One region of the Streptomyces huasconensis genome, then DNA from elsewhere that is predicted to be linked to it. Evidence: riboswitches for the same ligand, from Rfam matches in the RefSeq annotation. Region 1 holds a riboswitch; each other region holds the start of a gene.

The links. A riboswitch is a leader RNA that binds a small molecule or an ion and turns the genes downstream of it on or off. The one in region 1 is predicted to bind cobalamin.
Region 2: another riboswitch for cobalamin. It lies ahead of J2N69_RS09515 (ABC transporter substrate-binding protein); the one in region 1 lies ahead of J2N69_RS02990 (ABC transporter substrate-binding protein).
Region 3: another riboswitch for cobalamin. It lies ahead of J2N69_RS13300 (ABC transporter substrate-binding protein); the one in region 1 lies ahead of J2N69_RS02990 (ABC transporter substrate-binding protein).
Region 4: another riboswitch for cobalamin. It lies ahead of J2N69_RS12940 (CbtB domain-containing protein); the one in region 1 lies ahead of J2N69_RS02990 (ABC transporter substrate-binding protein).

The regions. Positions count from the first base shown of each region.
Region 1 is NZ_CP086119.1:681,890-688,971, forward strand. Features, by position in the region: gene J2N69_RS02970 (cysteine synthase family protein) at 1-142, shown strand, start outside; gene J2N69_RS02975 (ATP-grasp domain-containing protein) at 139-1,392, shown strand; gene J2N69_RS02980 (MFS transporter) at 1,415-2,617, shown strand; gene J2N69_RS02985 (class I SAM-dependent methyltransferase) at 2,624-3,373, shown strand; cobalamin riboswitch at 3,417-3,613, shown strand; gene J2N69_RS02990 (ABC transporter substrate-binding protein) at 3,644-4,672, shown strand; gene J2N69_RS02995 (FecCD family ABC transporter permease) at 4,669-5,787, shown strand; gene J2N69_RS03000 (ABC transporter ATP-binding protein) at 5,784-6,578, shown strand; gene J2N69_RS03005 (ribosome-inactivating family protein) at 6,679-7,082, opposite strand, start outside.
Region 2 is NZ_CP086119.1:2,109,022-2,116,103, forward strand. Features, by position in the region: gene glnA (type I glutamate--ammonia ligase) at 1-610, shown strand, start outside; gene J2N69_RS09490 (peptide deformylase) at 871-1,245, opposite strand; gene J2N69_RS09495 (hypothetical protein) at 1,313-1,525, shown strand; gene J2N69_RS09500 (hypothetical protein) at 1,540-1,905, shown strand; gene J2N69_RS09505 (ABC transporter ATP-binding protein) at 1,906-2,745, opposite strand; gene J2N69_RS09510 (FecCD family ABC transporter permease) at 2,742-3,701, opposite strand; gene J2N69_RS09515 (ABC transporter substrate-binding protein) at 3,770-4,780, opposite strand; cobalamin riboswitch at 4,865-5,049, opposite strand; gene J2N69_RS09520 (VOC family protein) at 5,057-5,497, opposite strand; gene J2N69_RS09525 (helix-turn-helix domain-containing protein) at 5,533-6,396, opposite strand; gene J2N69_RS09530 (HAD family hydrolase) at 6,638-7,082, shown strand, end outside.
Region 3 is NZ_CP086119.1:2,946,637-2,953,718, forward strand. Features, by position in the region: gene J2N69_RS13285 (MoaD/ThiS family protein) at 1-254, opposite strand, end outside; gene J2N69_RS36515 (putative leader peptide) at 386-487, opposite strand; gene J2N69_RS13290 (ABC transporter ATP-binding protein) at 557-1,330, opposite strand; gene J2N69_RS13295 (FecCD family ABC transporter permease) at 1,327-2,343, opposite strand; gene J2N69_RS13300 (ABC transporter substrate-binding protein) at 2,421-3,380, opposite strand; cobalamin riboswitch at 3,426-3,546, opposite strand; gene J2N69_RS13305 (M67 family metallopeptidase) at 3,549-3,971, opposite strand; gene J2N69_RS13310 (amino acid permease) at 4,058-5,551, opposite strand; gene J2N69_RS13315 (DUF2017 domain-containing protein) at 5,924-6,529, opposite strand; gene clpS (ATP-dependent Clp protease adapter ClpS) at 6,558-6,872, opposite strand; gene J2N69_RS13325 (nicotinate phosphoribosyltransferase) at 6,951-7,082, shown strand, end outside.
Region 4 is NZ_CP086119.1:2,882,845-2,889,926, forward strand. Features, by position in the region: gene J2N69_RS12925 (glycosyltransferase family 2 protein) at 1-152, shown strand, start outside; gene glxA (radical copper oxidase GlxA) at 149-2,086, shown strand; gene J2N69_RS12935 (glycoside hydrolase family 6 protein) at 2,173-3,207, opposite strand; cobalamin riboswitch at 3,312-3,453, shown strand; gene J2N69_RS12940 (CbtB domain-containing protein) at 3,489-3,710, shown strand; gene J2N69_RS12945 (CbtA family protein) at 3,734-4,522, shown strand; gene J2N69_RS12950 (class F sortase) at 4,743-5,408, opposite strand; gene J2N69_RS12955 (hypothetical protein) at 5,425-5,973, opposite strand; gene J2N69_RS12960 (DUF397 domain-containing protein) at 6,204-6,389, opposite strand; gene J2N69_RS12965 (helix-turn-helix domain-containing protein) at 6,382-7,082, opposite strand, start outside.

The DNA of each region.
Region 1 (7,082 bases):
CGCCAGGCACACGGAGGCCCTGGACCCCGCCGCCCTGAAACCCTTCGAAGCAGCCGGTCCCGAGGGGATGACCATGCCCTGGACCACGATGTCCTGGCGACGCGCTGCCTGCCCGGCGGACTGGAAGGAGCGCGCGGCATGAGCGTCGTCTGCCTGGAGTCCCTCACCTTCGGACTCGGACACCTGGTGCGCGCCGCCGACGCGCTCGGCGAGCGGCTGGTACTGCTCACCCGCGATCCTGTGTACTACGCCCATGAGTTGGAGCGGCTTGCGTCGGATGCCCTCGACGTCGTGGAGATCGACACCTTCGACGTGGAGCTGGTGGCGGATCGGTTGCACCGGATTCCCGGGCTGCGCGGGCTGATCAGCTCCACCGACACCTGGACGCTGATCGGCGCCGGACTCTCCGAACGTCTCGGCCTGCCCGGCCTTGATCCGGCCGTCCTGCGGCTGACCCGGGACAAGGCGGCCGTACGCAACCGGCTGCACGACGCCGGGCTGACGCGCGGACGCGCCATGGACGTCACGGGACGCGGCACCGAAGAGGTGCTGCTCAAGGAGGTCGGTCTGCCCGCCGTCCTGAAGGACACGGCGGGCACCGGGAGCCAGAACGTCTGGCTGGTCCGCGACGAACCGGAACTGGCGGCGGCGCTGGACGAGGCGGCCGGGCGGGAGCTGAAAGGGCGGCTGTTCGCGGAGCCGTACTTCAGCGGACCGGTGTACAGCGCCGAGACCCTCACCTGGGCGGGCCGGAGCCGGCTGCTGGGCGTCTCCAGCCGGCTGATGTCACCGGAGCCGCACTTCCGGGAGGAGATCACCGCGTTCCCCGTGGCTTTCCCGGAGGCGCGGCGGGCCGTGCTGGAGCGGTGGCTCGGTGAGGTGCTCGCGGCGATCGGCTACACCGACCGCTTCGCGCACGTGGAGTTCGTCCTGACCACCGGCGGCCCGGAGGTCGTCGAGATCAACCCCCGGATCGGTGGCGCCCTGGTCGGCGAGGGCATGTGCCGGGCGCTCGGTGTCAACGTGTACGAGGCGATGATCGAGACGGCGCTGGGCCGCCGTCCCCGCCTGATGGACGCGGAACTGCCCGGGGGCCCGGCCGTCGCCTTCGTACTGGGCTACCCGGCCGCGCCCGGGGTGTTCACCGGCGTCGCCGGGCTGGACCGCCTGACCGACATGCCGGGGTCGCCGGCCTGGTACCCGGTCAGGTCTGTCGGCGACGCGATCGAGCACCTGGCCGACAGCCGCGGTTACGCGGGCATCGTCTACGCGGAGGCCGAGACCGCCGAACTGGCCACGCACCACGCGGTGGCCGCCGCCAACGCCGTACGGGTGCTCACCGAGCCGCTTCCGCCGCCCGGGGCCCCCGACCGCGAGGCGTCCGGTGGGTGAACGCGTACCAGGCGGGGAAGGCGTGCGGGCCACGCTGTTCCCGCTCGACGGGCCGCTGCGTTTCCTGCTGCTCAGCTCGTTCCTGATCCCTCTCGGCAGCTTCATGGTCCTGCCGTTCATGTCGGTGTTCCTGCACGAGCGGCTCGGGATGGGGCTCGGCGCGGTGGGTGTCGTGCTGGCCGCGGCGTCCCTCGTGCAGTTCTCCGGAGGGATCGTAGGCGGGGCCCTGGCGGACCGGATCGGGCTGCGCCGCACGATGCTGTGGGCTCTGATCATCCGCACCGCCGGATTCGTCGGCCTCCTGTTGGCCTTGCGCTGGCCGCCGTTGGCTGTCGGGGCGCTGGTGCTGACGTGCTGCGGCGCCGCGCTGTATCTGCCCGCCAACAAGGCGTACCTCGTGCACGGCGTGGACGACGAGCGCCGTCCGGCGTTCCTGGCCGCGGGCAATGCCGCCCTCAACGCGGGCATGGCGGTGGGGCCGCTGGTCGCCGGGCCGTTCGTGCTGTCCTCGCCCGGCTGGCTGTTCGTGTCCGTCACCGCTCTGTTCGTCCTGGTCGCCGCGGGCCACGCGCGGCTCCCGGCGGCGGGGGCCGGGGAGTCAGGCGGGCAGCCGGCCGGGCAGGGGCTGCTGGCCGGGGTGGCGGCCTTGCCGTTCGCCGCCAACGCGCTCGCCTTCTACCTCTACTTCCACTTCCAGCACTTCCTGGCGGTGTACGCCGTCGAGCGGGCCACCAGCACGTTCTACAGCCTGGTCCTGCTGCTCTGCTTCACGCTGGTCATCGTCGTACAGCCCCTCGCGTCCGGCCTGATCCGGCGCATGCCCTACGCGACGGCCCTCGCGGTCGGCTTCACGGGTCTGGCCGCCGGGCTGGCCGTCCTCGCGATCGGCACCCGGCCCGCGCTGCTGGCGGGCGGGGCGCTGATCACCCTGGGCGACATCGTCCTGTTCCTCAAGAACGACCTGGAGGCGCTGCACCGCAGCTCACGCTCGGACGCCGTGGTCTTCGGCCAGCAGCGGCTGGCCGCGGGGCTCGGCGCCTGCGCGAGCGGAGTGCTCGGCGGACAGGTGTACGGGCTCACCGAACAGGCGGGGAACACCGGCTGGTTCTGGCTCCTGGCCGCCGCACAGTGCGTACTGCTGCCCCTGCTTCTGCTCCTGCTGACGCTGCGCGAGCGCCCGGCGAGACACCCCACCCGCATGATGACGACGACGAAGGAGCACTGAGACCGCATGGCACGAACGGGCGGCTTCCAGGACGATGACTTCTGGACCGAGTTCCACGACTTCCTCTTCTCCGAGCAGCGCCACGCGCAGGCCGAGGAACTGCTGGCGACCTCTCCCCTGCTCTCCTTTCCCACCGGTGCCAGGGTGCTGGACCTGTGCTGCGGCACCGGCGTGTTCACGGTCCCGCTCGCACGCTGCGGCCACGACGTCACCGGGGTGGACCTGAGCCCGGCCATGCTGGACCGGGCGCGCAAACACACGGCCGACTCCGGGGTGCGGGTCACATACGTGCGGGCCGACGCACGCGACTACGAGCCACCGGGCGCCTTCGATGTCGTCCTCAACATGTTCACCTCCTTCGGGTACTTCGAGGACCCCGCCGACAACGCGCGCATGCTGCGCACCATGTACACCTCCCTGGCGCCCGGAGGCACCCTCGTCCTGGACCTCGCCGGAAAGGAGCTGCTGGCCCGCAAGGTCACTCCGCCGAAGGTGGTCCAGCGAGGCGATGACCTGCTGGTGCAGACCGACACCGTGCTGGACGACTGGGCGCGGCTGCGCAGCGACTGGGTTCTGGTCCGCGGCGAGCGGGTGACGCGGGCCACCCTGGTGTGGTTCGTGTACAGCGCGGTGGAGTTGCGGCACATGGTGGAGGAGGCGGGGTTCGGCCGGGTGGAGGTGTTCGGCGGGTTCGACGCCCGCCCCTACGACCAGGACGCCGAGCGCCTGGTGCTGCGGGCGGTCCGGGAGGAGTGAGCGAGGCCCGGGGGGGGGGCGTGCGAAGGGGCCCGCACGCCCTTTTGAGCGGCGCCCGGCAGATCGTAGGATCACCAGGTCATCACCGCGACGGGGAACAGGAAGCCGGTGCGAATCCGGCACGGTCCCGCCACTGTGACCGGGGAGTGCACCCTTCGGCATGCCACTGCGCGCCACGCGGGAAGGCAAGGGGAGCGTCGATCCGGGAGTCAGGACACTGGCCTGTCGCGGGCCCGATCCGAGGAGCGCGGACTCCCCAGGAGGCTTCACGTGCACACCCGTCCCCCGTTGTTCACCCCTGTCCGCAAGCGCGGGGCCCGCTGCACCGCGGCCCTCGCCCTGTGCGCGGCCTTGCTGGCCGCCGGATGCGGCTCGTCGCAGGACACCGCCCGGAACGGGAAGGCAACGGCTTCCCGGGCGGCGGGCTTTCCCGTCACCATCGACAACTGCGGCGTGAAGACGACGTATGACAAGCCGCCGTCCCGCGTCGTCACCATCCACCAGCACCCGGCCGAGCTGATGCTCTCCCTCGGCCTGAAGGACCGCATGGCCGGCACCGCCTTCCCGGACTCCGCCGTCCTGCCCGAACTGGCGAAGGACTTCGCGTCCCTTCCGGAACTGGCCAAGAAGGAGCCGTCGTTCGAAACCGTCCTGGACAAGGAACCCGACCTCGTCTACGGCGGCTACGGCAGCGCCTTCGACGAGAAGGAGGGCCGCTCCCGCAAGGCGTTCCGGGACGCGGGCATCGACACCCACCTCAACCGCGAGTACTGCGGAAAGAAGCGGGTGACGATGGACGACACGTATGAGGAGATCCGCACCGTCGGAAAGATCTTCGGCGTGTCCGACCGGGCGGACCAGCTGGTGTCCGACCTGAAGGCCCGGGTCGACAAGGCCGCGAAGACCGTCGCGGACGAGCCCGACGTGCCCGTCTTCGTTTACGACAGCGGCGACAAGACCGCCTTCACCGCCGGTGGCAAGAGCCTCGGCACCGAACTGATCCGGCTTGCCGGGGGCAAGAACGTCTTCGCCGACCTCGACGACGTCTTCGGTGACGTCTCCTGGGAACAAGTCGTCGAGCGCAAGCCTGAGGTCATCGCGATCTACGACTACGCCGGCGCCGGCAGCATCGAGCAGAAGAAGGAATTCCTGCTCGCGCAGCCCGCTCTCAAGGACGTGCCCGCCATCAGGAACAAGCGGTTCGTCGTGCTGCCCCTGACCGCCACCCTGGTCGGCGTGCGCTCCGCGTACGCGGTGGAGGACCTGGCCCGCGGCATCCACCCCAAGAGCTTCGGGTGACGGCCTCCGCCACCGACACGGGAACCGGCGCCGAGCGGACCGTAAGAGGAGGCCAAAGGGACGTTCGCAGAACAGGCCCGGGCCTCGTCGTCACCCTCACCGCCCTGACCGTCCTCCTCGTGCTCTCCGTCATGGCGGGCCTTGCCATCGGCTCCGTCCAGGTGCCGCCCGGCCAGGTGTGGGGCATCGTCACGCAGGCGCTGGGCGCCGACGGGGCGGAGCCGGGCTGGTCCCGCGCGCGCGAGACCATCGTGCTGGACGTCCGCGCGCCTCGGGTGCTCCTCGGCGCGGTGGCCGGCGCGGGCCTCGCCGTGGTCGGCACCGCACTGCAGGCCCTGATCCGCAACCCGCTCGCCGAGCCCTACCTGCTCGGCGTCTCCTCCGGCGCCTCGCTCGGCGCCGTGACGGTGATCGTGTTCGGGGTGACCCTCTTCGGCCCCGTGTCCCTGTCGGTCGCCGCGTTCGCCGGCGCGCTGGGTGCCCTTCTCCTCGTCTACGCCACCGCCCGCACCGGCGGCCGGATCACCTCCACGCGGCTGGTCCTCGCCGGTGTCGCCATCGCCGCCGTCCTCACCGCCGTACTCGACCTGCTGCTCCTCACCACCGACCGGGGCAACGAAGCCCGCGCCGTCCTCGCCTGGACCCTCGGCGGCCTCGGCGGGGTCAGCTGGGACACCCTCTGGCTCCCCAGCGCCGCCCTGCTCCTCGGCACCGGGGTCCTCATGGCGCAGGCCCGCAACCTGAACCTGCTGCTGGCCGGCGAGGAGGCCGCGACGACGATGGGCCTGGACGTGGCCCGGTTCCGCGCGCGGATGTTCGTCCTGCTGTCCTTGGTGACCGGCGTCCTGGTCGCCGCGGCCGGTCCCATCGGATTCGTCGGCCTGATGCTGCCGCACACCGTCCGGCTCCTCGTCGGCGGCGACCACCGCCGCGTCCTGCCGACGGCCGCGCTCGGCGGCGCGGTCTTCCTCATCTGGGCGGACATCGCCGCCCGCATCGTCGCCGCACCCCTGGAGATACCCGTCGGCGTGCTCACGGCCCTGTGCGGCGGCCCGTTCTTCCTGTGGCTCATGCGCCGAAGCGCCCGCCGGACCGACGAGCGAGGCACAGCATGACCGCCACCGAACTCGTCATCACCGGCATCACACTCACCGCCGGCGCCCATCGGCTGGTCGAGGACGTCTCCCTGACCGCCCGTCCGGGCGAGGTCATCGGCCTCGTCGGCCCCAACGGCAGCGGCAAGTCCAGCCTGCTGCGCGCCGTCTACCGCGTCCTGCGCCCCGAAACCGGCCGGGTCAGCGTCGACGGCACCGACGCCTGGTCCCTGCCGGTGCGACAGCTCGCCCGTACGGTGGCGGCCGTCGTGCAGGAGTCGGGCGCCGGCTTCGACCTCTCGGTGCGGGAGGTCGTCGCGATGGGCCGCACCCCGCACAAACGACTGCTCGACGGGGACACCGCCGAGGACGCGGCCCTGATCCAAACGGCGCTCGCCTCCGTGGACGCCACCGGCCTGGCCGACCGCCCCTTCGACCGGCTCTCCGGCGGCGAACGCCAGCGGGTGCTCATCGCCCGCGCCCTCGCCCAACAGCCGTCCCTCCTCGTCCTGGACGAGCCCACCAACCACCTCGACGTCCGACACCAGCTGCAGGTCCTCGGCACCCTGCGAAAACTGCCGACCACGGTCCTGGTCGCCCTGCACGACCTCAACCTGGCCGCGTACTACTGCGACCGCCTCTACGTCCTGCGCGACGGCAGGGTCACCGCCTCGGGGGCGCCCGCGGAGGTCCTCACCCCGCGGCTGTTGGAGGAGGTGTACGGGGTCGCGAGCGAGGTCACCGTCCACCCCCGCACAGGCGCGCCGCAGGTGACCTTCCTGCCCGCCGAGTCACGTGATCCTGATCGGTGACCACGATCCCCGATGGCCCGAGCGGTTCGAGGATCTGCGACAGCGCCTGGCACCGCACGTCGCGGATCTGCCGGTGGCCATCGAGCACGCGGACCACGCCCTAGAGCAGCGCTTCCGAGCCGTGCAGTTCCACGAAGCCGACCACCTGGCGCAGCCTGTCGAAGCTCGTGACGTTGTTGCCGATCAGGCGGACCGTCGCCGGGCGGCCCTGGCGCCAGCTGTGGGCGGCTCGGGACAGGGCGCCCCACTGGTTCTCCATGTCGGCGTAGTCACGGCTCAGTTGGTAGTTGGTGAAGCCGTTGATGTTGCCGTAGACGCGGTTGAAGATCGGGCCGAAGCGGGCGGCTTCCGAGAAGATGGTGATGGCCATGAGCATGCCCCGGTCCACGCGCGTCTCGTTCCACTCGCGGACGTTGTGCAGGTCGTAGAGCGCGTTGAAGATGTTGGTGGACCCGAGGTAGAGGTTCTCGCGCGAGGTACCGCCGTTGAGACTGAGATAGCTGC
Region 2 (7,082 bases), 1.4 Mb from region 1:
CGTCCACCAGTCGCTGTGGTCGGGCGGCACCCCGCTCTTCTACGACGAGCAGGGCTACGCCGGTCTCTCCGACACGGCGCGCTACTACATCGGCGGCATCCTCAAGCACGCGCCGTCGCTGCTGGCGTTCACCAACCCCACGGTGAACTCCTACCACCGCCTGGTCCCCGGCTTCGAGGCCCCGGTCAATCTGGTCTACTCCCAGCGCAACCGCTCCGCGGCCATGCGCATCCCGATCACGGGCTCGAACCCGAAGGCCAAGCGCGTCGAGTTCCGCGCGCCGGACCCGTCCTCGAACCCGTACCTGGCGTTCTCGGCGCTGCTCCTGGCGGGCCTCGACGGCGTCAAGAACAAGATCGAGCCGGCCGAGCCGATCGACAAGGACCTCTACGAGCTGGCCCCCGAGGAGCACGCGGGCGTCCCCCAGGTCCCGACCTCCCTCCCCGCGGTCCTCGACGCCCTGGAGGCGGACAACGAGTACCTCCAGGCGGGCGGGGTCTTCACGTCCGACCTGATCGAGACGTGGATCGACTACAAGCGGACGAACGAGATCGCGCCGATCCAGCTGCGGCCGCATCCGCATGAGTTCGAGCTGTACTTCGACATCTAGGCATCACTGTGAGGGCCGCTACTCCCGGGAGGGGTAGCGGCCCTTTCGGCTGAAGAGGCTCAGATGCCGTCGTACACCCATGAGCTGCCTGTCTGGCGGTACTCCTCCACGGGGATCGGTTCGACACCAGATCGCATGCGGGCGGAGTAGAGCAGGCCGTTGAGGTGGTCGACCTCATGGGTGAACGAGGCGGGCGAGACCGCGTTCGTACGCGGTCGTGATGGTCTCGCCGGCCAAGACCGTCGTCTCCACCGTGATCATCAAGGGGCGGGTACGAGGCCGCGTACGTCGAAGAAGCTCAGACAGCCCTCGTACTGTTCATCCACCTCTTCGGAGCGGGCGGTGATCCGCGGGTTGAAGAGGACCACGGCGGGGGCGTCACCGGGCGGCTGGACGACGGCGGCAGCACGTCCGATGCCGAGCTGCGGGGCCGCGATGCCCATGCCCTTGGCGAAGGGGTGGACCCGGCCGATCCGTTCCACGGCGGCGAAGAGTTCGCCCGTGATGCGTGCGGCCTCGTCGCATTCGGCGGGCAGGTCGAAGGCGCGGGCCGGTTCGACGAGGATGCCGGCGCCGTGTTGGACGATGCCGAGGTCTCGCATCTGCTGGTTGGGGCGCACGTCGATCACCTGCATTTCTCTCGAGGTGGACTGAGTCTCTTCTGAGGTGTTTTCGGGCCACTCGTACCGTCGGCGTGCGGCGGTGCTCACCGACCTGGCTGCCATCGGCGCCAAGCGGCGGGACGCCGAGCAGGTCCTGGCGTACGGCGAAGAGGCTCTCCGCCTGGCCCGAGCCTCCGGGTCCGGGTATGTCGCCCGTAGACTCCAGGCCCTGTGCGACGAGTTCGGTTCTTTGGGCCGCGACCCACGCGTGGCGGAGCTGGGGGTCGAGATCGCCGCTCTGAGCGCGCCGTGACGAGAGGGGTAGGCATGTCGCAGACCGAGGGTGCACGACTGTTCCGGGAAGCCTGGATCACGGGAGTTCGCCAGCACTTTCCGGGAGAGCCGAAGGCCGGCTACGTCACGCCCTGGGACGACACCCCACAGTGGGAGCGTGAGGCGGCGGGCTCCGTGTACGAGCAGGTCCGCCACTTCGTGGAGATCAGCGGAGGCACCACGGCCCGGCTGTCGCGGGAGCAGAAGAGCCGCTTCGTCGCCACATGCTGGACAGCCCAGATGTTCAGGCATTTCGATGAGCCGAAGCCGGGGTATGTGGCCGACTGGCCTGACCTTCCGACCTGGCAGCAGGAGACTGACGCGGACATTTTCGAGGCCATCGAGAAGTCGCTGGGCTGACTACCGGCGCCGTCCCGGATGGATGGCCACCGGGCCCCGCAGAAAGCGGACCGACGGGACCGGCGGGCCGCCGGTCGGGGTGGGGTCGCCCGGGGTCACCACCGCGCGGACGCCGTAGACCTCGGCGATCAGCTTCTCCGTGATCACCTCCGCCGGTGTGCCCGCCGCGTACGCCGTGCCCTCCTTGAGGATCAGTACGTGGTCGCAGAACATCGCCGCCAGGTTGAGGTCGTGCAGGGCGATCACGCTGGTGACGGGGAGGTCGGCGACCAGGGAGAGCAGATCCAGCTGGTGCTGGATGTCGAGGTGGTTGGTGGGTTCGTCCAGGAGGAGTTCGCGGGGTTCCTGGGCCAGGGCGCGGGCTATCTGGACGCGTTGGCGTTCGCCGCCGGAGAGGGTGTGCCAGGACTGGGCGGCGCGTTCGGTGAGGCCGGTGCGGGCCAAGGCCTCGCGTACCGCCTGCTCGTCGTGGGGCGTGGGGGCCGACCAGGCGCGGCGGTGCGGGATGCGGCCGAGCCGTACGACGTCTCGTACGGTCAACTCGGTCTGGGTGGTGGCGTGTTGTTCTACCACCGCGATACGGCGTGCCACCGCGCGGCGCGGTGTGGCGGCGAGCGGGTTGCCGTCCAGGGTGACCACCCCCGAGGCGGGGGCCAGGACGCCCGCCAGGATGCGCAGGAGTGTGGACTTGCCGGAGCCGTTGGGGCCGAGGAGGCCCACGGTGGCACCGGGTGGCGGGGCGAGGCTGACCCCGTCGACGATGAGCCGGCCGCCGGCCGCCCGGGTGACCCGGTCGGCGCGCAGTCCCGCCTCGGCCGCAGCCGTGGTTCCGTACGTCATGTCGTCGCCCCCCGTGTCCGGTACAGCACCACCACGAACGCCGGTACGCCGATGAGCGACGTCACGACGCCCACCGGGACCTCCTGCGGGTCCAGGGCCGTGCGGGCCAGGGTGTCCACCCAGACCAGGAAGACCGCACCGGTCAGCGCCGTGACCGGGAGCAGCCGGGCGTGACCCGAGCCGGTGAAGGCGCGGGCCGCGTGCGGCAGGACCAGGCCGACGAAGCCGATGGCGCCCGCCGAGCTGACCAGGACGGCGGTCAGCAGCGCCGTCGCGCAGAGCAGGACGAGGCGGGTGCGGGCCACCCGTACGCCGAGTGTCGCCGCCGCCTCCTGGCCGAACGCGAAGGCGTCGAGTGTACGGGCGTGACCGAGGCAGACGAGCAGGACCGCGGCGAGGACGGCCGCGCACAGCCCTACGTCCGTCCACCCCGCCCCGCTGAGCGAGCCGAGCAGCCAGAACAGCACGCCGCGGGTGGTCTCCGCGTCGCCCGCGGTGAGGATGACGAATGACGTCAGGGCGGAGAAGAGCTGCATCGCCGCGACGCCCGACAGGACGACGCGGTCCGTCGTGCCGCCGAGCGTGTGGCTCAGCAGGAGGACGAGCGCGAAGGAGCAGAGCGCGCCCACGAAGGCGCCCGCCGAGATCGACAGCGCTCCCCCGCCGACGCCGAGGACGACGACCGCGACCGCCCCGGTCGACGCCCCGGAGGAGACCCCGAGGACGAAGGGGTCGGCGAGGGGGTTGCGGAGCAGGGACTGCATGACGGCGCCGCAGACCGCGAGGCCCGCGCCGCAGACGGCGGCGAGCAGGGTGCGGGGCAGCCGCAGGTTCCAGACGATGCCGTCCCGGAGGGGGGTCAGCCCTGCCTCGCCCCAGCCGAGGTGCGCGGCGAGGGCCGAGAACACGTCGGGGACGGAGATGTCGGCGGGGCCGATGGTGACGGCGACCGCCATCGAGAGGACGAGCGCGGCGCCGCCGGCCAGCCACAGCAGCCCCTGCCGGGCGGCGGGGGCGGCCGGGCTCACTTCGCCAGTCCGAACTTCCGCAGCCCGGCGGCCACTTGCTCGATGCCGTCGACCGTGCGGATCGTGGGGTTCATGGCCTGACCGCTGAGGAGGATGTAGCGCTTCTTCTTCACGGCGGTGAGGTTCTTGGTCGCCGGGTTGGACTCCAGGAACTTGATCTTCGCCGCCGCGCTCTCCGCGGACTGCGACTTGCGGGTGAGGTCGCCGATGACGAGGACGTCGGGGTCGCGGTCGGCGACGGTCTCCCAGTTGATCTGGGGCCACTCCTCGCGGGTGTCGTCGAAGACGTTCTGCGCGCCGAGCGCGCGGGTGATGATGCCGGGGGCGCCGCAGCAGCCCGCCATGTACGGGGCGTCGGAGTTGGCGAACCAGTACAGGAGCGTCGCGTCGGAGGCCTCGATGTCCTTCGTGGCCTTCGTGACGCGGCTCTTCAGGTCCGCGATCAGCTTCTCGCCGCGCTTCTCGACGCCGAACACCTTGGCGAGGTCGCGTACTTCGCCGTAGACGGTGTCCATGGTGAGGGTCTTGACGCGCTTGCCGTCGCCGCCGCCGTCGTTGTCCTTGCCCGCGCAGTCGGTGGGCGAGACGTAGACGGGCACGCCGAGTTCGGTGAACTTCGTGCGGTCGGCGACGCCGCCCTTGCCGACGGTGTAGAGGAAGGAGGCGCTGACGAAGTCCGGTTCCTTGGAGAGGACCTTCTCCAGGGAGGGGTAGCGGTCGGCGAGCCGCTCGACCTTGGCGTTCTCCTTCTCCAGGTTCTTCAGGACCGGGTCGGTCCAGGTGCCGGTGCCCGCCATGCGGTCGGCGAGGCCGAGGGAGAGCAGGATCTCCGTGGAGCCCTGGTCGAGGGAGACGGCGCGCTGCGGCGGGGCCTGGACCGTGGCCTCCTTGCCGCAGGAGGCGACCGTGACGGGGTAGCCGTCGGCGCTCCTGCCCTCGGACTTCTGCGCGGCGCCGCCCCCGCACGCGGTGAGCGCGAGCAGTGCGGTACAGAGGGCGGCGGACATACGGGCTGTCGAGGACACGCGATCCCTTGAGTCTCACGGCTCATACGCGGAGCCTGGTCTGCGTCACGACCTCCGCCGCCCGGTGTGCGAGCGGAGGCGCCAGCAGGTCTTCGGACTCGGGATCGGCCGGGCGGGGCGCCTTCCCAGACGTCCGAAGACGCCCAGTGGCCGTGGCCCCGCCCGTCCCCCTCACCGCTGCGCGTCAGTTCCGGATTCGCACCGGATTCCCTGGCCCAGGTGTGGGTTTGACTGGCTTGCGCAAGTTATCACGCGCCCTCACCGGCCCTGCCCCGGCCTGGGCTCCCCCCGGTAGGTGCCGAAGGACCAGCGGTTTCCCTCCGGGTCCTGGATGCCGAACTCGCGACTGCCGTACGGCTTGTCCTCGATCTCCGTGGTGATCTTCACGCCGGCCGCGCGGAGGCGCTCGTACAGGTCGTCCACCCGGTCGGTGACGACGTAGGCGCCGGCGGTGCCGGGCTTCCCGCAGGCGGCGGTGGCGCTCTGCGGGTCGTACGAGCCGAGCATGACGCCGCCTCCCTCGGGCCAGTCGAGCTGGGCGTGGGCGATCCGGCCGCCGTCCTCGTAGACGGCCGTACGCAGGAAGCCGACGGTGTCGACGAGGAAGTCGATGAGGGCGGGGGCGTCCTGTGCCTGGAGGGCCGGCCAGATCGTGGGGGCGGGGGCGGTGAGCGGCTCGTGCCGCGGGGCCTCGGACATGCCGTCAGTGGTGTCGGTGGTGTCAGGTGTGGTGTTCATGGCTTCCACTCTTCGCCGTCGCCGTGCGCCCCGGCTTGGATATTCCGGCACTCCTCGGCCAGCCAGCCGGTGGGGCTCACCCCCGTGTACTGCCGGAAGTCCCGTACGAGGTGGGAGTGGTCGTAGTAGCCCGTGTCGGCGGCGACCCGGGCGAGGTCGGGCGGGCCGCCCGCCGCGACGGCGCGGGTCACGGCGCTCTTGGCGTGCTGGAAGCGCATCAGGCGCGCGGCCTGCTTGGGGCTCAGCCCGGTCTCGGCGCGGAAGAGGGCGGTCAGGCGGCGCTCGCTGAGGGCGACGTGCCGGGACAGGCCGCCGAGGGTGCCAGCGCCGCGGTGCCGGGCGAACCAGGCCCAGGCCTCGGCGACCTCGGGGCGCACGGCTCCGGCGGGCCGGTCCGCGCGCTGCCGCAGGTAGGCGGCGAGGGCGGCGAAGCGGTCCTCCCAGGTGTCCAGGGCACAGAGCCGCTCCCGGACCTCTGCGGCGCGGGCGCCGAAGACGTCGGTGCCCGCGGTGACGAGCTGTCCGGCCAGTTCGGCGGCGGGCAGGCCGAGGAGCGTGCGGGCGGCCAGCGGGTGCACGGCGAGCTGGATGCCTGCCTCGTGCTCGGGCTGGCGGACGTAGGCGGGGCTCTGGTGCAGGCCGCCCACGACGATGTCGGTGCGGACCGCGTCGGCGCCGGTCGCCTGGGCGGGCGTGCCGCCGGTGGCGATGGCCCCGTCCAGCGAGAAGATCACCGTCAGGTACGGCGAGGGGAGGCCGCGGTGCAGGGCGGGCTGCTGCCCCGCGGTGCGGTAGCCGACCGCGGAGACGACCATGCCGTCGAGCCGGGGAACGGCCCGCACGAACTCACGGGTGCCCATGCGTCCCAGTATGCGCGGCCCGCCCACCTCGCGATCGCCCGATGCGCGGCCCGCCCACCTCGCGACCGCCCGGTACGCCCCCGGCGACGCGGGGCCCTCTCCGCTACCCCTCACCACCCGCCCCATGCCCTCCCCGCCCGGTGACTTCGATCATGGGAATCGCGTGGCATCGCCCATAGCATGGCGCGCCGCTCCGGACGGGGCCGCACATCGCACTCAGGAACGGCGGGACACGGGAAACATGGCAGTACGAGCCAAGAACAGGCGGGCCTTCATCGTCGGTGGCGCGGGGGCGCTCGTCGCCGCCGTCCTCGCGGGCGGCGCGCTGTGGCCCGCGGGCGAGGCGACGGCGGCGGACGGCTCGGCCGCCACCGCCCGCGAGCTGTCGCACTGGCCGAAGCCGGTCGCGAGGAAGCTCGGCAAGGTCATCGCCGCCAACGACCACAAGGGCGCGTACGCCGTCTTCGACGCGGACAACACCTCGTACCGCAACGACCTGGAGGAGTCGCTGCTGCCCTTCCTGGAGATGAAGGGCGTGCTGACCCGCACGACCATGGACCCCTCCCTGAAGGTCGTCCCGTTCAAGGACACGGCCACGCACAAGGAGAGCCTCTACAGCTACTACAACCGGCTGTGCGAGGTGGACGACCAGGTCTGCTATCCGTGGGCCGCGCAGATCTTCTCCG
Region 3 (7,082 bases), 2.3 Mb from region 1:
GGCAGGATCGTGACGTTGTCGCCGTCGGTGAGCTTGGTGGAGATGCCGTCGAGGAAGCGGACGTCCTCGTCGTTGAGGTACACGTTCACGAAGCGGCGCAGCTTGCCGCCGTCGACGATGCGCTCGGCGATGCCCGCGTGCCGCGAGTCGAGGTCGGTGAAGAGCTCGGCGAGGGTGTCGCCGCTGCCCTGGACGGCCTTCTCGCCGTCGGTGTAGCTGCGGAGGATGGTGGGGATGCGGACCTCGATGGCCATGGCTGAGGGCTCCTGTCGGGAGTGTTCAGGTGAAGGGGCGCGCGGCGGTCCGGCCGTGGTCGTGCACCGGTGTGCGCGGTCGTACGCGGGTCAGGCGCCGCGGCCCGTCGCTGGCCGTGCGGCGGCAGGGGTCAGCGCGAACAGATGGCGCTGCTGAGCCTGCACAGGTCGACGTGCAGACGCGCCACGAGCAGCATGCCCGGCATCTTGTCGCTCACGTCGTGGGAAACCATGCGCTCATCGTATCGATTCCCGGTCCGGGTCCTGGAATGTGATCTCAGATGGTGGACGCTTTCCGTCCATCACCTGGATGCGGGGAGGTACGTGACCGTCGGCGCCCCGGTCGCGGGGTGCACGGCGACCTCCGCCGTCACGCCGTACACCTCGGCGAGGAGGTCGCTGGTCAGGACCTCCTCGGGGGTGCCGGAGGTGATCAGCTCGCCGTCCCGCAGGACGTGCAGGCGGTCGCAGTAGTACGCCGCGAGATTGAGGTCGTGCAGGGCGAGGAGATTGGTGGTGCCGAGGCCGCCGACCAGGGAGAGGATCTCCAGCTGGTAGCGGATGTCGAGGTGGTTGGTCGGCTCGTCGAGGACGAGGACCGTGGGCTGCTGCACCAACGCCCGTGCCACCAGCGCGCGTTGGCGTTCGCCGCCGGAGAGCGCGGTGAAGGAGCGGTCGGCGAGGCCCTCGGCGCCGACGCGCGTCAGGGCGGCCGCCACCAGCTCCTCGTCCCGCGCGGTGTCGCCCTCCCAGAAGCGTTTGTGCGGGGAGCGGCCCATGGCGACGACCTGCCGCACGGTGAGGTCGAAGCCGGCCTGCCCGTCCTGCGGCACGGTGGCGACGCGCCGCGAGCGGGCCTTGGCGCCGAGCGCCGTCAGGTCGTCCCCGTCGAGGAGGACGCGGCCCTCGGTCGGGGTGAGCGCGCCGTAGACGCAGCGCAGCAGGGTCGTCTTGCCGCTGCCGTTGGGCCCGACGATGCCGACCGTCTCGCCGTCGGCGACGGTCAGTGAGACGCCGTCGAGCAGGCGGGCGCCGCCGGGGGTGGTGTAGCCGAGGTCCTCGGTGCACAGCTTCACGCGGGCGCCCCTTCGTGCGTACGGCTCCTGTGCAGCAGCCACAGGAAGAACGGGCCGCCGGTCAGCGCCGTGAGGACGCCGACGGGGATGTCCTGCGGCGCGGCGACCGTGCGCGCGGCGAGGTCGGCGGCGACCAGGAAGACCGCGCCCATCAGCGCCACCACCGGGAGCAGCGCGCGGTGTGCGGCGCCGACCAGCATGCGGGCGGCGTGCGGCACCATCAGGCCGACGAAGCCGATGGCGCCGCTGTACGCGACGAGGACGCCGGTCAGGAGCGAGGCGAGGACGAAGACGGCGGCGCGGAAGCGGGCGGTGTCCAGGCCGAGGACGGTGGCGCCCTCCTCGCCGACGAGCAGCAGGTCCAGCGGGCGGGCGAGCGCCACCAGGAGCGCGGTGCCCACGGCGAGGACGGCGCAGGGCAGGGCGAGCATGTCCCAGCGGGCGCTGCCGAGGCCGCCGAGCGTCCAGTACAGGACTTCCTTGAGGTGGTCGGCGCTGTCGGCGGTGACGAGGATGAGGCTGGTGAGGGCGGTGAGGATGTACGAGACGGCGACCCCGGCGAGGATCAGGCGCCCGGTGGCGAAGCCTCCGCCGCCGCCTCTGGCCAGGGCGTAGACCAGCACCAGGGAGATCAGCGCGCCGACGAAGGACGCGGCGGGGATCGTGACGGTGGTGCTGAGGGCGGTGCCCAGGCCGAAGATCCCGCCGAGCACGATCGCGCTGACGGCGCCCACGGAGGCGCCCGAGGAGACGCCGAGGAGGAACGGGTCGGCGAGGGGGTTGCGGACCAGGGCCTGGAGGACGGTGCCGATGACGGCAAGGCCGGCGCCGACGGCCGCGCCGAGCAGGACCCTGGGGAGGCGGACGTCCAGCACGATGGTGCGGAACGGGGAGGGTTCCGCCCGGCCGGTGAGGATCTCCAGGACCTGGCCGGGCGGGATGCGGACGGAGCCCAGGGCGAGGCCGGCGACAGTCGCTGCCGCGAGGGCCGCGGTGAGTGCCGTCAGGATCAAGAGGCGGCGCCCCTTCGACCCCCGTCTATCGCCCTTCGGGCTCGTCCTCAAACGCCGGACAGGCTCAGCAAGGGAGGTCACAGCTGGCCCGCCAGCTTCCTCACCGCCTCCGGTGCCCGTACCCCGGTGACCACGTCCGACAGCCGCAGCACCGCGAAGCGCTCGTTCTTGACGGCGGGGACGTCCGCGAGGGCCGGGTCGTCGAGGAGGCGCTTCTTCTTCTGGGCGACGGTCGTGGCGCCGTAGTCGAGGATGAGGATGACCTCGGGGCGGCGCTCGACGACCTTCTCCCAGGACGCGTCGCTGAAGGACTTGTCGACGTCGGCGAAGACGTTGCGGCCGCCCGCGCGCTCGATGATGTCGTTGCCGATGCCGCGGCCGCCCGCCGTGAACGCGGTCTTGTCGCCGCTGTCGTAGACGAAGACGGAGACCGGTTTGTCGCTCTTCGACTTCTCGGCGGTGGCGGCCAGTTCGCGCTTGGCCCCGCTCACCCACTTCTCGGCGCGCTCGCGCACCCCGAAGGTGGCGCCGACCTCCCGCACCTCGCGGTACACGTCGTCCATGGTGATCGCCCGCTTCGCGCAGCCCTCGACGTTGAGGCGGCTCTTGATCCCGGACTTGGCGAGGGCCGAGCGGCTGCGGCCGTCGCCCGCGAGGAAGGCGCTGGCGTAGCCGCCGTAGACGAAGTCGGGATTGGCGGCGAGCAGCTTCTCGTAGGAGGGGTACTCCTTGGCGAGCACGGGGACGGACTTGTACGCCTTCTCGTACTTCGGCAGGACCTTGTCGTCGAGGTAGGCGGTGCCGGCCAGGCGGTCCTTGAGGCCGAGTTCCAGCATCACTTCGGTGACGTGCTGGTTCATGGTGACGGCGCGCTTCGGCGGCGCCTCGTACGTGGTCTTCACGCCGCAGTTGGTGACGGTGTACGGGAAGCCCGGGGCCTTGGCGGCGGGCTTGGCGTCACCGGAGCCGGACGAGCCGCAGGCGGCGAGCGGGGCGAGCAGGGCCGCGGCGGTGAGCACGCGTAGGGCGCGGGACATGGCTGAACTGCCTCCTCCAGGGGATTTCCGCGTCCCCTGCGTTGTGTGGAGCAAAGGCGGCAGGTCAGTTCCTGACTCCCCCGCCCCGGAGTGGGGGTGGGGTCACAGTGGCGGGACCGTGCCGGGCTCGCACCGGCTTCCTGGGTCCTGCCGCCTCATGGGTAAAGCTCAGTATGCCTGTACGACCTTTACGTCTTCCTCGGTGACCTCGCCGTCCACGATCCGGAACGAGCGGAACTGGAAGGGGCCCGCGTCGTCGGTGTCCGCGGTGGAGACCAGGACGTAGTGGGCGCCGGGTTCGTTGGCGTACGTGATGTCGGTGCGGGAGGGGTAGGCCTCGGTCGCGGTGTGCGAGTGGTAGATGACCACCGGCTCCTCGTCGCGGTCGTCCATCTCGCGGTAGAGCTTGAGCAGGTCGCCCGAGTCGAACTCGTAGAACGTGGGCGAGCGCGCGGCGTTCAGCATCGGGATGAACCGCTCGGGGCGGCCGGTGCCCGCCGGGCCCGCGACCACGCCGCACGCCTCGTCGGGGTGGTCCTGGCGCGCGTGCGCGACGATCTGGTCGTGGAGGGCCTGGGTGATGGTCAGCATGGCGCCAGGATAAGCAGAGGGCCCGCGCCGTACCGAAGTGTGGTACGGGCGGGCCCGAATGCTGGACAGCGGCCTCTGCGGAGAGGTCAGTCCTTGGTGACGGAGACGCTGTCCGCGCCGATCTTGCGCTTGTTGAACGCGGCGGCCTGCGGGTTGCGGCTCTTGAGGACCAGGTAGGTGACCCCGAGGATCGCGGCCCAGACCGGGGCGGCGTACAGCGAGATCCGCGCGTCCTTGTCGACACCCATCATCACGATGACCATGCCGATGAACAGCAGGGCGAACCAGCTGGTGTACGGGGCGCCCGGGGCCCGGAAGGTGGACTGCGGCAGCTCGCCGCGGTCGGCCTTGCGGCGGTAGCGGATCTGGCAGGCCAGGATCATGATCCAGGCCCACATGCCGGAGATGGTGGCGAAGGAGACGACGTAGTTGAACGCCTCGCCCGGCCACTGGTAGTTGATCCAGACGCCGACCAGCATGAACGCGGCGGAGAACGTGGTGCCCAACAGCGGTAGGCCGTTCTTCGTGAGCTTGGTGAAGAGCTTCGGGCCCTGGCCGTTGAGCGCCAGGTCGCGCAGCATGCGGCCGGTGGAGTACATGCCGGAGTTGCAGGAGGAGAGCGCGGCGGTGAGGACCACGAAGTTCACGATCGCGGCACCGACGCCCAGACCCATCTTCTCGAAGGCGGCGACGAACGGCGAGACACCGGGCTGGAAGTGCGTCCACGGCACGACCGACAGGATCATGATCAGCGCGCCGACGTAGAAGACGGCGATGCGCCACGGCACGGTGTTGATGGCCTTGGGCAGAACGGTCTTCGGGTCCTTGGACTCGCCCGCGGTGACGCCGACCAGCTCGACGGCGAGGAAGGCGAACATCACGATCTGGAGCGTCATCAGCGTGGAGCTGATGCCGTTCGGGAAGAAACCGCCCTGGTTCCACAGGTGGGCCACGGTCGCGGTGTCCCCGGCGTCGGAGAAGCCGATGGTGAGGATGCCGACGCAGATCAGGATCATGCCGATGATGGCGGTGACCTTGACCATCGAGAACCAGAACTCCAGCTCACCGAAGAGCTTCACGGAGATGAGGTTCGCGCCGTACAGGATGACCGTGAAGACAAGGGCGTATGCCCATTGTGGGAACGAGTCGTGTGTCCAGTACTGCATGTACTGGGCGGCCGCTGTGACTTCGGTGATGCCGGTGACGACCCAGAAGAGCCAGTACGTCCAGCCGGTCACGAATCCGAAGAACGGGCCCATGAACTCGCGTGCGTACTCCGAGAAGGAGCCCGACACGGCGCGGTACATGAGCAGCTCGCCGAGTGCCCGCATGATGAAGAAGATGACGAGGCCCGCGATGGCGTACGCCAGGATGAGGCTGGGGCCGGCCTTGTGGATGGCCTTGCCCGCGCCGAGGAACAGGCCGGTGCCGATGGCACCGCCGATCGCGATCATCTGGATCTGCCGGGCTCCCAGACCGCGCTGGTAGCCCTCGCCCTCGCCGGACGGGCCGCCCGCGGCCTGCACGGCACCATTGCCGTCGTGCCCGTCGTGCTGCTCTTCGACCTGCACTGAGGTCATGGTGACGCCTTTCTCCATGCTGATCCGCGCCCGCGTCTCGCGTTGATGGCTGCGGATCAGGTCCTGATCCCCCCGGATGTATATGGAGTGCTACCGGCGGTCTGCCGGCCCGAGCGCCCTCGGTGACATGGGTGGCGTCACCGAGCGGTCGTGAAGATTTATCACGGCGGCAACAGTGAGGGAATCAGCCACCTGTGACGCACACCACAGGAAGAAGCGGACAAAGGTCTCTTCGTGCCGCAAACTCGGGCAATGAAGTGACGGGATCGTTATCCGGATTTGAGCGTCCGCTGAGCGAAGCACCGGCCACGTGAACGGAAGGTGTCCAGTACAGCAAATTTCGCTGCCCTATGCACCGGATTTCGGTCCGGCTCAGTCCAGCAACGTCCCGACCAGCGTCTCCTGCAGTCCGCCCAGCCAGAGGTAGGCCATCACCATCGGCTTGCGGGGGTCGGAGTCGGGGAGCCGGTAGAGCAGATCGGCGTCCTTCTCGTCGGTGACCTCCAGGCGGGTGCCGATCGCGAGCCGGAGGTCGTTGAGGGCGCCGAGCCAGTGCCGCGACTCCTCCACCGACAGTTTCAGGACAGCTCCGCCCTCGCCGGAGGACGCCATCGCGTCGAGCGAACGGATCACGACCAGCGCGTCGTCCCGCTTCTTGGCCCTCAGGTCATTCTCCGTGAAGCGGCGGAACTCGGCCGAATACGCCCGCAGTTCCTCGTCGCGTCCGACGTCCCCGGTCTCGCTGCCGGGCCCGCCGTACGCGTCCGGCAGCAGGCGCTGCATCACCGGGTCGGCGGGCGGCTCGCTCGGGCCCTCGGCGAACAGCTCCGCGAGGGGGTCGTCGGAGGGCTCGCCGCCCGGGCCCGGACCGATCAGCTCCAGGAGCTGCACGGCGAGGGAACGGATGATCGAGATCTCGACCTCGTCGAGCGTGACGGCGGCGCCGCCCCCGGGGATCGCTTCGAATTGTCCTGGCATCAGATGCGTCGCTGCTTCCGGTCCGCCGCTACTTGCGGTCCTGCTGGAGGGTGGCCCACAGCCCGTATCCGTGCATGGCCTGTACGTCGCGCTCCATCTCCTCGCGGCTGCCGGTGGAGACGACCGCGCGGCCCTTCTGGTGCACGTCCATCATGAGCTTGGTGGCCTTCTCCTTGGAGTAGCCGAAGTACGACTGGAAGACGTACGTCACGTAGCTCATGAGGTTGACCGGGTCGTTGTGCACGAGCGTGATCCAGGGGACGTCCGGCTCGGGGACGACGAACGCCTCCTCGTCCGAGGCCGGGCGGGTGATCTCTGCGGGAGCCGTACTCACCTGTCCCATGCTGCCACTCCCAGGGGGCAGGCGCACAAACGGGCCCGGAAATCGTCAGAGTGACGAGATGCGGGTAGCATCCTTCGCATGAACACAGCGGACCTTGGCCTGCCGGTGGACGTTCCCTCGACGGCCCTCTTCACGGACCAGTACGAGCTGACGATGCTCCAGGCGGCGCTGAAAGCCGGTACGGGCGAGCGCCGTTCGGTCTTCGAGGTC
Region 4 (7,082 bases), 2.2 Mb from region 1:
AGGCGGCCCCGCTGCCGCCGGTCCCCGCACCTCCGCAGGGGCGGCGTCCGGCCCCGCACGCGCCTCGGCCAAGGCCCAGCTGGGCCTCCTCCGAGCAGACGCTGCAGATGTCCCGCAAGGAACTCGGGGGCCTCGGGGGACGTGAACGATGAGGGACCGTTCCGGTCGCCGCCGCGTCCGCCGCATCGCGATCGGCGCGGCGGTCGTCCTCGCGCTGGCGGGGATGAACGGCCCGTGGCTGTGGCGGGTGGGCTCCGAGAAGTACCACGACTACAAGATCAACCAGTCGGGGTACAAGGCCGACAACGGCCACTGGGACATCGTCGAGTTCCCCGAGGAGTACCGCCAGAACACCATCCACGCGGCCCTCCTGCACACGGGCAAGGTCCTGCTGGTCGCCGGTTCCGGCAACGACCAGGACAACTTCGACAAGAAGAAGTTCGACACCCGGCTGTGGGACCCGGTCAAGGGGACTATCAAGAAGATCCCGACGCCCACCGACCTGTTCTGCACGGGCCACACCCAGCTGGGCAACGGCAACCTGCTGATCGCGGGCGGCACACAGCGCTACGAGAAGCTGAAGGGCGACGTCACCAAGGCGGGCGGCCTGATGATCGTCCACAACGAGGACCCGGACGAGCCGAAGACGATCCCGGCCGGCACGAAGTTCACCGGCAAGAAGAACGGCAGGACGTTCGTCTCCCAGGACAACATCCTCGTGGAGAAGGCGAAGAAGGTCTTCGACAAGCGGACCGGGAAGTTCCTCCGTACGGAGGCCGGTCTGAGCCGGGTCTACGTCGAGGCGGCCAGGAGCGGCGCCGCATACGAGACGGGCACCCAGGACAACTACCGCGTCCACGGCATGAAGGGCACCGACCGGCGCAACGTCTACGGCATGGCCCAGAAACTCGCCCTGGACAAGAAGGACTTCCAGGGGATCAAGGACGCCTTCGAGTTCGACCCGGTCGCCGAGCGGTACATCAAGGTCGACCCGATGAACGAGGCCCGCTGGTACCCCACGCTGACCACACTGACCGACGGCCGCATCCTCTCCACCTCGGGCCTGGACGAGATCGGCCAGCTGGTGCCGGGCAAGAACGAGGTGTACGACCCGAGAACCAGGAAGTGGACGTACACCAAGGGCGTCCGGCAGTTCCCGACGTACCCGGCGATCTTCCAGATGACCGACGGCAGGCTCTTCTACTCCGGTTCCAACGCGGGGTACGGCCCCGCCGACGTCGGCCGCAAGCCGGGCATCTGGGACCTGCGGACCAACACATGGAAGGGCGTCCCGGGCCTGAGCGACCAGCATCTCCTGGAGACCTCCGGCACGGTCGAGCTGCCGCCCGCCCAGGACCAGAAGTACATGGTGGTCGGCGGCGGCGGTGTCGGCGAGTCCAAGCGGTCCAGCGAGAAGACCCGCGTCGTGGACCTGACGGCGGACGAGCCGCGGTTCGTCGACGGGCCCTCCCTGGAGAAGGGCACGCGCTACCCGCAGATCTCGACGCTGCCGGACGACACCGTCCTGATCTCCGGCGGCTCGCAGGACTACCGCGGGCGCGGCGACTCCGACATCCGCCAGGCGCGGATCTACGACGCGAGGACCGGGGAGATGCGCAGGGTCGCCGACCCGCTGGTCGGCCGCAACTACCACTCCGGGTCGGTCCTGCTGCCCGACGGCCGCGTGATGTTCTTCGGCTCGGACCCGCTCTTCGCCGACGAGGCCGACACCAAGCCGGGCGTCTTCGAGCAGCGCATCGAGATCTACACGCCGCCGTACCTCTACCGCGGTGCGCGGCCGGGCCTTGGCCGGGGGCCTGAGACGATCGAGCGAGGGGAGTCCGGTACGTTTCCGACGCGGCACGCGTCCTCCATCAAGACGGCCCGCTTGATTCGGCCGAGTGCGTCTACTCATGTCACGGATATCGACCAGACGTCGATCGCGCTGGACTTGAAGACGTCCAAAGGGGCGGTTTCCGTGACGGTTCCGAGGAATCGGAGTCTGGTGGAGTCCGGGTGGTACATGCTTTTCGTCACGGATGATCAGGGGACTCCGAGCCGGGCTCGGTGGGTTCGCGTGCCGTAGAGGTCAAATCGGGCGGGTGCGTGGGGAACTGCGGCTTTTCCTGGGCTGAGCGCGCAGTTCCCCGCGCCCCTTACGGGGCGCTCCCCTCAGCCGGCGTTTTTTGCGAGGCCGAGTGCGTACTCCGGCCACCACTCGCCCGCCTTGGGGCCGCCCCGGCACGTCCCGTCGGACTCCCCCGGCCGCTTGATCCACAGGTAGGCGTCGACGAGCGGATCGCCCGTCTCCGTCGTCGGCTCCTCGCCGAGCGCCCGCCCCGGCGGGTTGCACCACGGGTCCTTGCCCTTGTCGTAAGGGCCGTTGCCGTTGCGCCCGGTGTCGATGACGAACGGCTTGCCGCCGATCTTCGCCGAGAGCTTCTTGCCGTACTCCGTACTGGCCTCGGTGGTCTGAAAGTTGGCGACGTTCACCGAGAAGCCGTCGGCCCGCTCGACGCCGGACCGCTTCAGGGGCTCCCAGAGCGAGTCGGGGTTCTGCCAGCCCGCGTTGCCCGCGTCGAGGTACACCTTCGTGTTCTTCAGGGACGTGAGTTTCTCGATGGCGCCGCCGAGGAGGTCGTAGCGCTCCTCGTGGAACTGTTCCGGCGTGCAGTTGTCGACCATGTGCAGTACGGCGTCCGGCTCCAGGATCACCGTGGCGCGCCGGTCGCCGATGCCCCGGGCGACCTCGTCGACGAACGCGCGGTAGGCGTCGCCGTCGGCCGCGCCGCCGCCCGAGTACTGGCCGCAGTCGCGGTGCGGGATGTTGTAGAGGACCAGCAGGGCGTCCCGGCCGGCCTTCTCGGCGGCCTCGGTGAAGCCGCGCGCCTGGTCCTCGGCGTTCTCCGGGACGAGCCACTCGGCGACCGGCCGGCGGGCGATTCTCCGGATCAGCTCGGCGTCGTCCCGCTCGCCGTCCTTCTCGTACGCGGTGACCTGCCTGGCCGCGTTCCCCTCCGGGTTGACCCAGTACGGGTTCTTGCTCCTGGGCTGCTGCTCCGCGGGCGGCCCCGACGCGTTCTCCCCCGGGTCGCCACCGGAGGAGGAGCACGCGGACAGGAGCAGCGCGGCCCCCGCGAGCACCACCCCCGTCCTCACCCCCCTGGCCACGGAACGACGTCCGCGGCCGGTGTCGTTTCGGTACATACACTCCCCCTCGGGTGCACTGTCCGTATCCCCATCCTGACACAGCGCACCTCCGGCCAGCGGGTGTCGACAGGGACGGGTGTTGACAGGGACGCGACGCGCTGGGACTCTCCGTGACGACAAGTCCATACATCGAGGCGACGGTCGCCAGGAACCCGGTGCGAATCCGGGACGGTCCCGCCACTGTGACCGCGTACGCACGCTCGTACGCGGAAGTCAGGAACTGACCCGTCGTCCTCCTGCCATGGGGCGTGGAAACCCCAGAAGGAGGCCCACCCGGTATGTCCCTGCACTCCGCAGCTCCGCACACCGACACCACGGCGAGCCAGGCCGCCGTGACGCGGACCCGTGACTGGCTGATCGCCTCGGCCGCCGCGGTCGTCGCGCTCATCGCGCTCTACGCCGTCTTCATGGACAACGGCTCGCTGATCTCGGCGACCGGCGACTACCTCCACGAGTTCGCGCACGACGGCCGGCACCTCTTCGGTGCCCCGTGCCACTGACCGGGCGGACGGACATCAGCACCATGCCCTCAGCACCTTCCTCCCCTGTACTTCCCCTGCTCGGACGCGGTCTGGCCGCGGGCGGAGCGGCGGGTCTCACGGCCGGCCTCTTCTCCCTGCTGCTCGCCGAGCCGTTGATGGACCGCGCGATCCGCGCCGAGGAGAAGCGGGCGGCCGCCGAGGAGCACGCGCACGGCGCGGCCCAGGCCGTCCAGCACCACGAAGAGCTGTTCAGCCGCTCCACCCAGCACGGCGGTCTCGTCGTCACCGCGGTCGTCGCGGGCCTGGCCGTCGGCGTGCTGTTCGCCGTCGCGTACGCCGCGGTGCACCGGCGCGATCCGCGCGCCCTGCCGTGGCCGCGCGCGCTGGCCTTCTCCGCGGCGGCCTTCCTCGCGGTCTCGCTCCTGCCCGGGCTGCGCTATCCGGCGAACCCGCCGGGCGTCGGCGACGCGGGCACCGTCGGCGACCGCCAGGCGCTCTGGCTCGCGGCTGTCGTCATCGGCGTGCTCGGCATGTTCCTGGTGCGCCAGGTGTACGTGCGCCTCGCCGCGCGCCCCGAACCGGTGCGGCACATCGCGACGGCCCTCACCGCGGTCGCCGTCCTCGCGGCGCTCTTCCTGCTGCCGGGCAACCCCGACCCGGTGCCGGTCGACGCGTCGCTGCTGTGGGACTTCCGCATGCTGTCGCTGGCCTCGCACGCCCTGCTGTGGGCGGTGTTCGCGGCGGTCTTCGGCGGTCTCGGCGTGCGCGCGGCCAGAGGTGCCGCGACGACGGCTCCGGCCCCGGCACTGGCCGGGCGGCAGGCCGCCTAGCGCTACGGGCCGCCCCCAGGGCCTGTCTGACAATTCCCGTCGTCGCCCGGAGGGCGGCCTCGCGGCGTCAGGTGCGTGCTCTCGGCGTGCCGGGCGTAGGGCCTCGTACTGGATGTACTTGGCTCTGCGCCCGGTGCGGCGAGTGGGGGCACCCCCTGCTCGAAGAGCTCGGGGGAGCGTGCATGGCGTCGCGAGGCAGACGGGAATTGTCAGACAGGCCCTAGCGGCGTACGCCCGTGAGGTACGCCGAGACGATCACGTTCGCCGTGTAGGCGCGCGTGGCCCGGTCGAAGGTGCCGCCGCAGGTGATCAGGCGCAGTTCGGCGCGGCCCTCCTCATGGGGGCCGTAGGCCTTCCGCGCGTCGAAGCGGTCGCTGGTGACCACCTGGACGTCGTCGATCGTGAACCGGGCGACGGTGCCGTCGTCGCGGGTCACGTCGATCTTCTCGCCGGGGCGCGCCGCGCTGAGGTCGTAGAAGACCGCGGGGTCCGTCTCGGTGTCGACGTGGCCGACGAAGAGGGCCGCGCCGGGGGCGCCGGGGCGGGTGCCGCCGCCGTACCAGCCGACGGTGTCCCCCTGGGCGAACGGCGGCGGGTCGATCGCGCCGCGCGCGTCCAGGCCGCGGGCGGTCACCGGGGCGCCGACCTTGAGGGACGGCACCTCGACCCGCAGGGGCCGGGCGGGCGCCAACGGCTCGTGGGCGGGCGGCAGTTCGACGGCGTGGGGGCGGCCGACCGCCGCCACGTCGCCGGTCGCGGGCCCGGAGAGGCCACCGGGGAGGTTCGCGACGCCGCTGCCCCACAGCGCGAGGCCCACGAGGAGGATCGCCCAGGCGACGCCGGTCAGCAGGCGTCCGGACCCGGACGGGCGTTCGCCGCCGGACACGCTCACGTCCCGCCCGTCACTCGGAGCGGCGCCGGCGGACGCTGCGGAACGCCACGGCGACCGCCGCGACCCCGGCGAGGATGAGGCCGATCACGGCGTGCCGGGTGCCGGGTCCCGCCTCGTCGGCGCCGTCGGCCTCCGGGGACACCGCCGAGGTGAGGCGGGCGGTGCCGCCGCCACCGGCGCGCACCGGGGCGCTCGGCTGGGCGTTGCGCTGGATCACGCGGACGGTGCCGACGCCCTGGTGGGGGTGGCCGTCGCAGATGACGGTGAGTTCGTAGGACCCGGTGACGCCCTTGCGGATGGTGGCGGTGCCGTGGAGATCGTCGCCGCCCCGCCCGGTGAGCTTCGCCTCCCCCTCGAAGGCACCGGCGCCGGCCGATCCGGTGGCGCCCTCGCAGCCGCTCACACGCACCTCCACGGAGGCGCCGGGCGCCGCGCTCGCGGGGGTGACGGTGGCGTCCACGGAACCGTCCTCGTGGGCCGCGGCCACCCCACCGGGCAGGGCGACCGCTATGAGAGCCGCCACCCCGGCCGCACGAGGAGCGAGGGAACATATACGCATCGTGAACCTCCTGTCCTACGAGGTTCACGCCCTGCCCCGCTCCCCGCATCCCGGCAGCGGTCAAACGGGGGGCCGTGCGGGTGGTTCAGACCCGGTCGACGCCGGGACGTCAGGCCGGTGAGCACCACCCGCGCATGAATGAACAATTACAGGCACACACAATACGGGGGTAATACCTTTGTGTTCCGGACCTGACCCACGCCCGAGAGAGGGGGTCAGGACGCACCTGCCTACACCTGGAAATCCTTGCTGAACTCGACGAAATCGGCCCAGGAGGAGTCCGGGACGTCCAGAAATGCCCCCTGTCGGCGCTTGGAGTCCCGAACCAGAACCTTCTTCGGGAGGTTATCGGCGACTTCGACGCATGTATCCGACTTCGTGTAGCTACTTGTGTGCCAATTCGGCTCTTCATTCACGGTTTCTCCTTCCCATGCGCTCAAAATGCTGGATGGCCTTTAGGATCAGCTCCCTCGCGGGCTGCCCGTAGACGGCGGACCGTCGGTGAAACTCGAATGCCTTCCGGTATTGCTCGACTTCCCGCGGCTGCGTCACTGACATCTCCGCGGAGTAGGTCTCCACCATCACGAGCTTGTCGTCGAACATCGAGAAGGCATGTCCGATCCAGAGTTCGAGGGGGGCCGACCGTGGGACGATGCCCAGGCTGAGTCGAGGTAGCGCCATCACCGCTATCAGTCGGTCGAGTTGCGCCCTCATGACCCCCGACCCGCCGTGGTTCGAGTAGAGGGCCTGCTCACCAAGGAGCACGTTGAAGATCCGATCACCCTTATAGAGGTACGACTGTCGTTCAAGGCGCTTGGCCACGGCAGCCTCCGTGTCAGCCGGCGATTCATAGAAGTTCGACACCTGTTCGAAGATGACTTCCGCGTAGTCGGAGGTTTGGATGGTGCCCCAGATCGTGGAAGGGTCCCAGATCCTGAACACCTTCGTCTTCCGATAGAGCGGCAGGGACTTCTTCTGGCGGTTCTCAGTGCCTTCCTGGAGCTGCCGGCGCCACTCCATCCACAGTTCGTCTATGTGTCGGACGGTGGCGACCAGGTCCGAGATCTCGGCCGAGCGGCCGGTCTTCTCGCACCAGACCCGGATGTCGT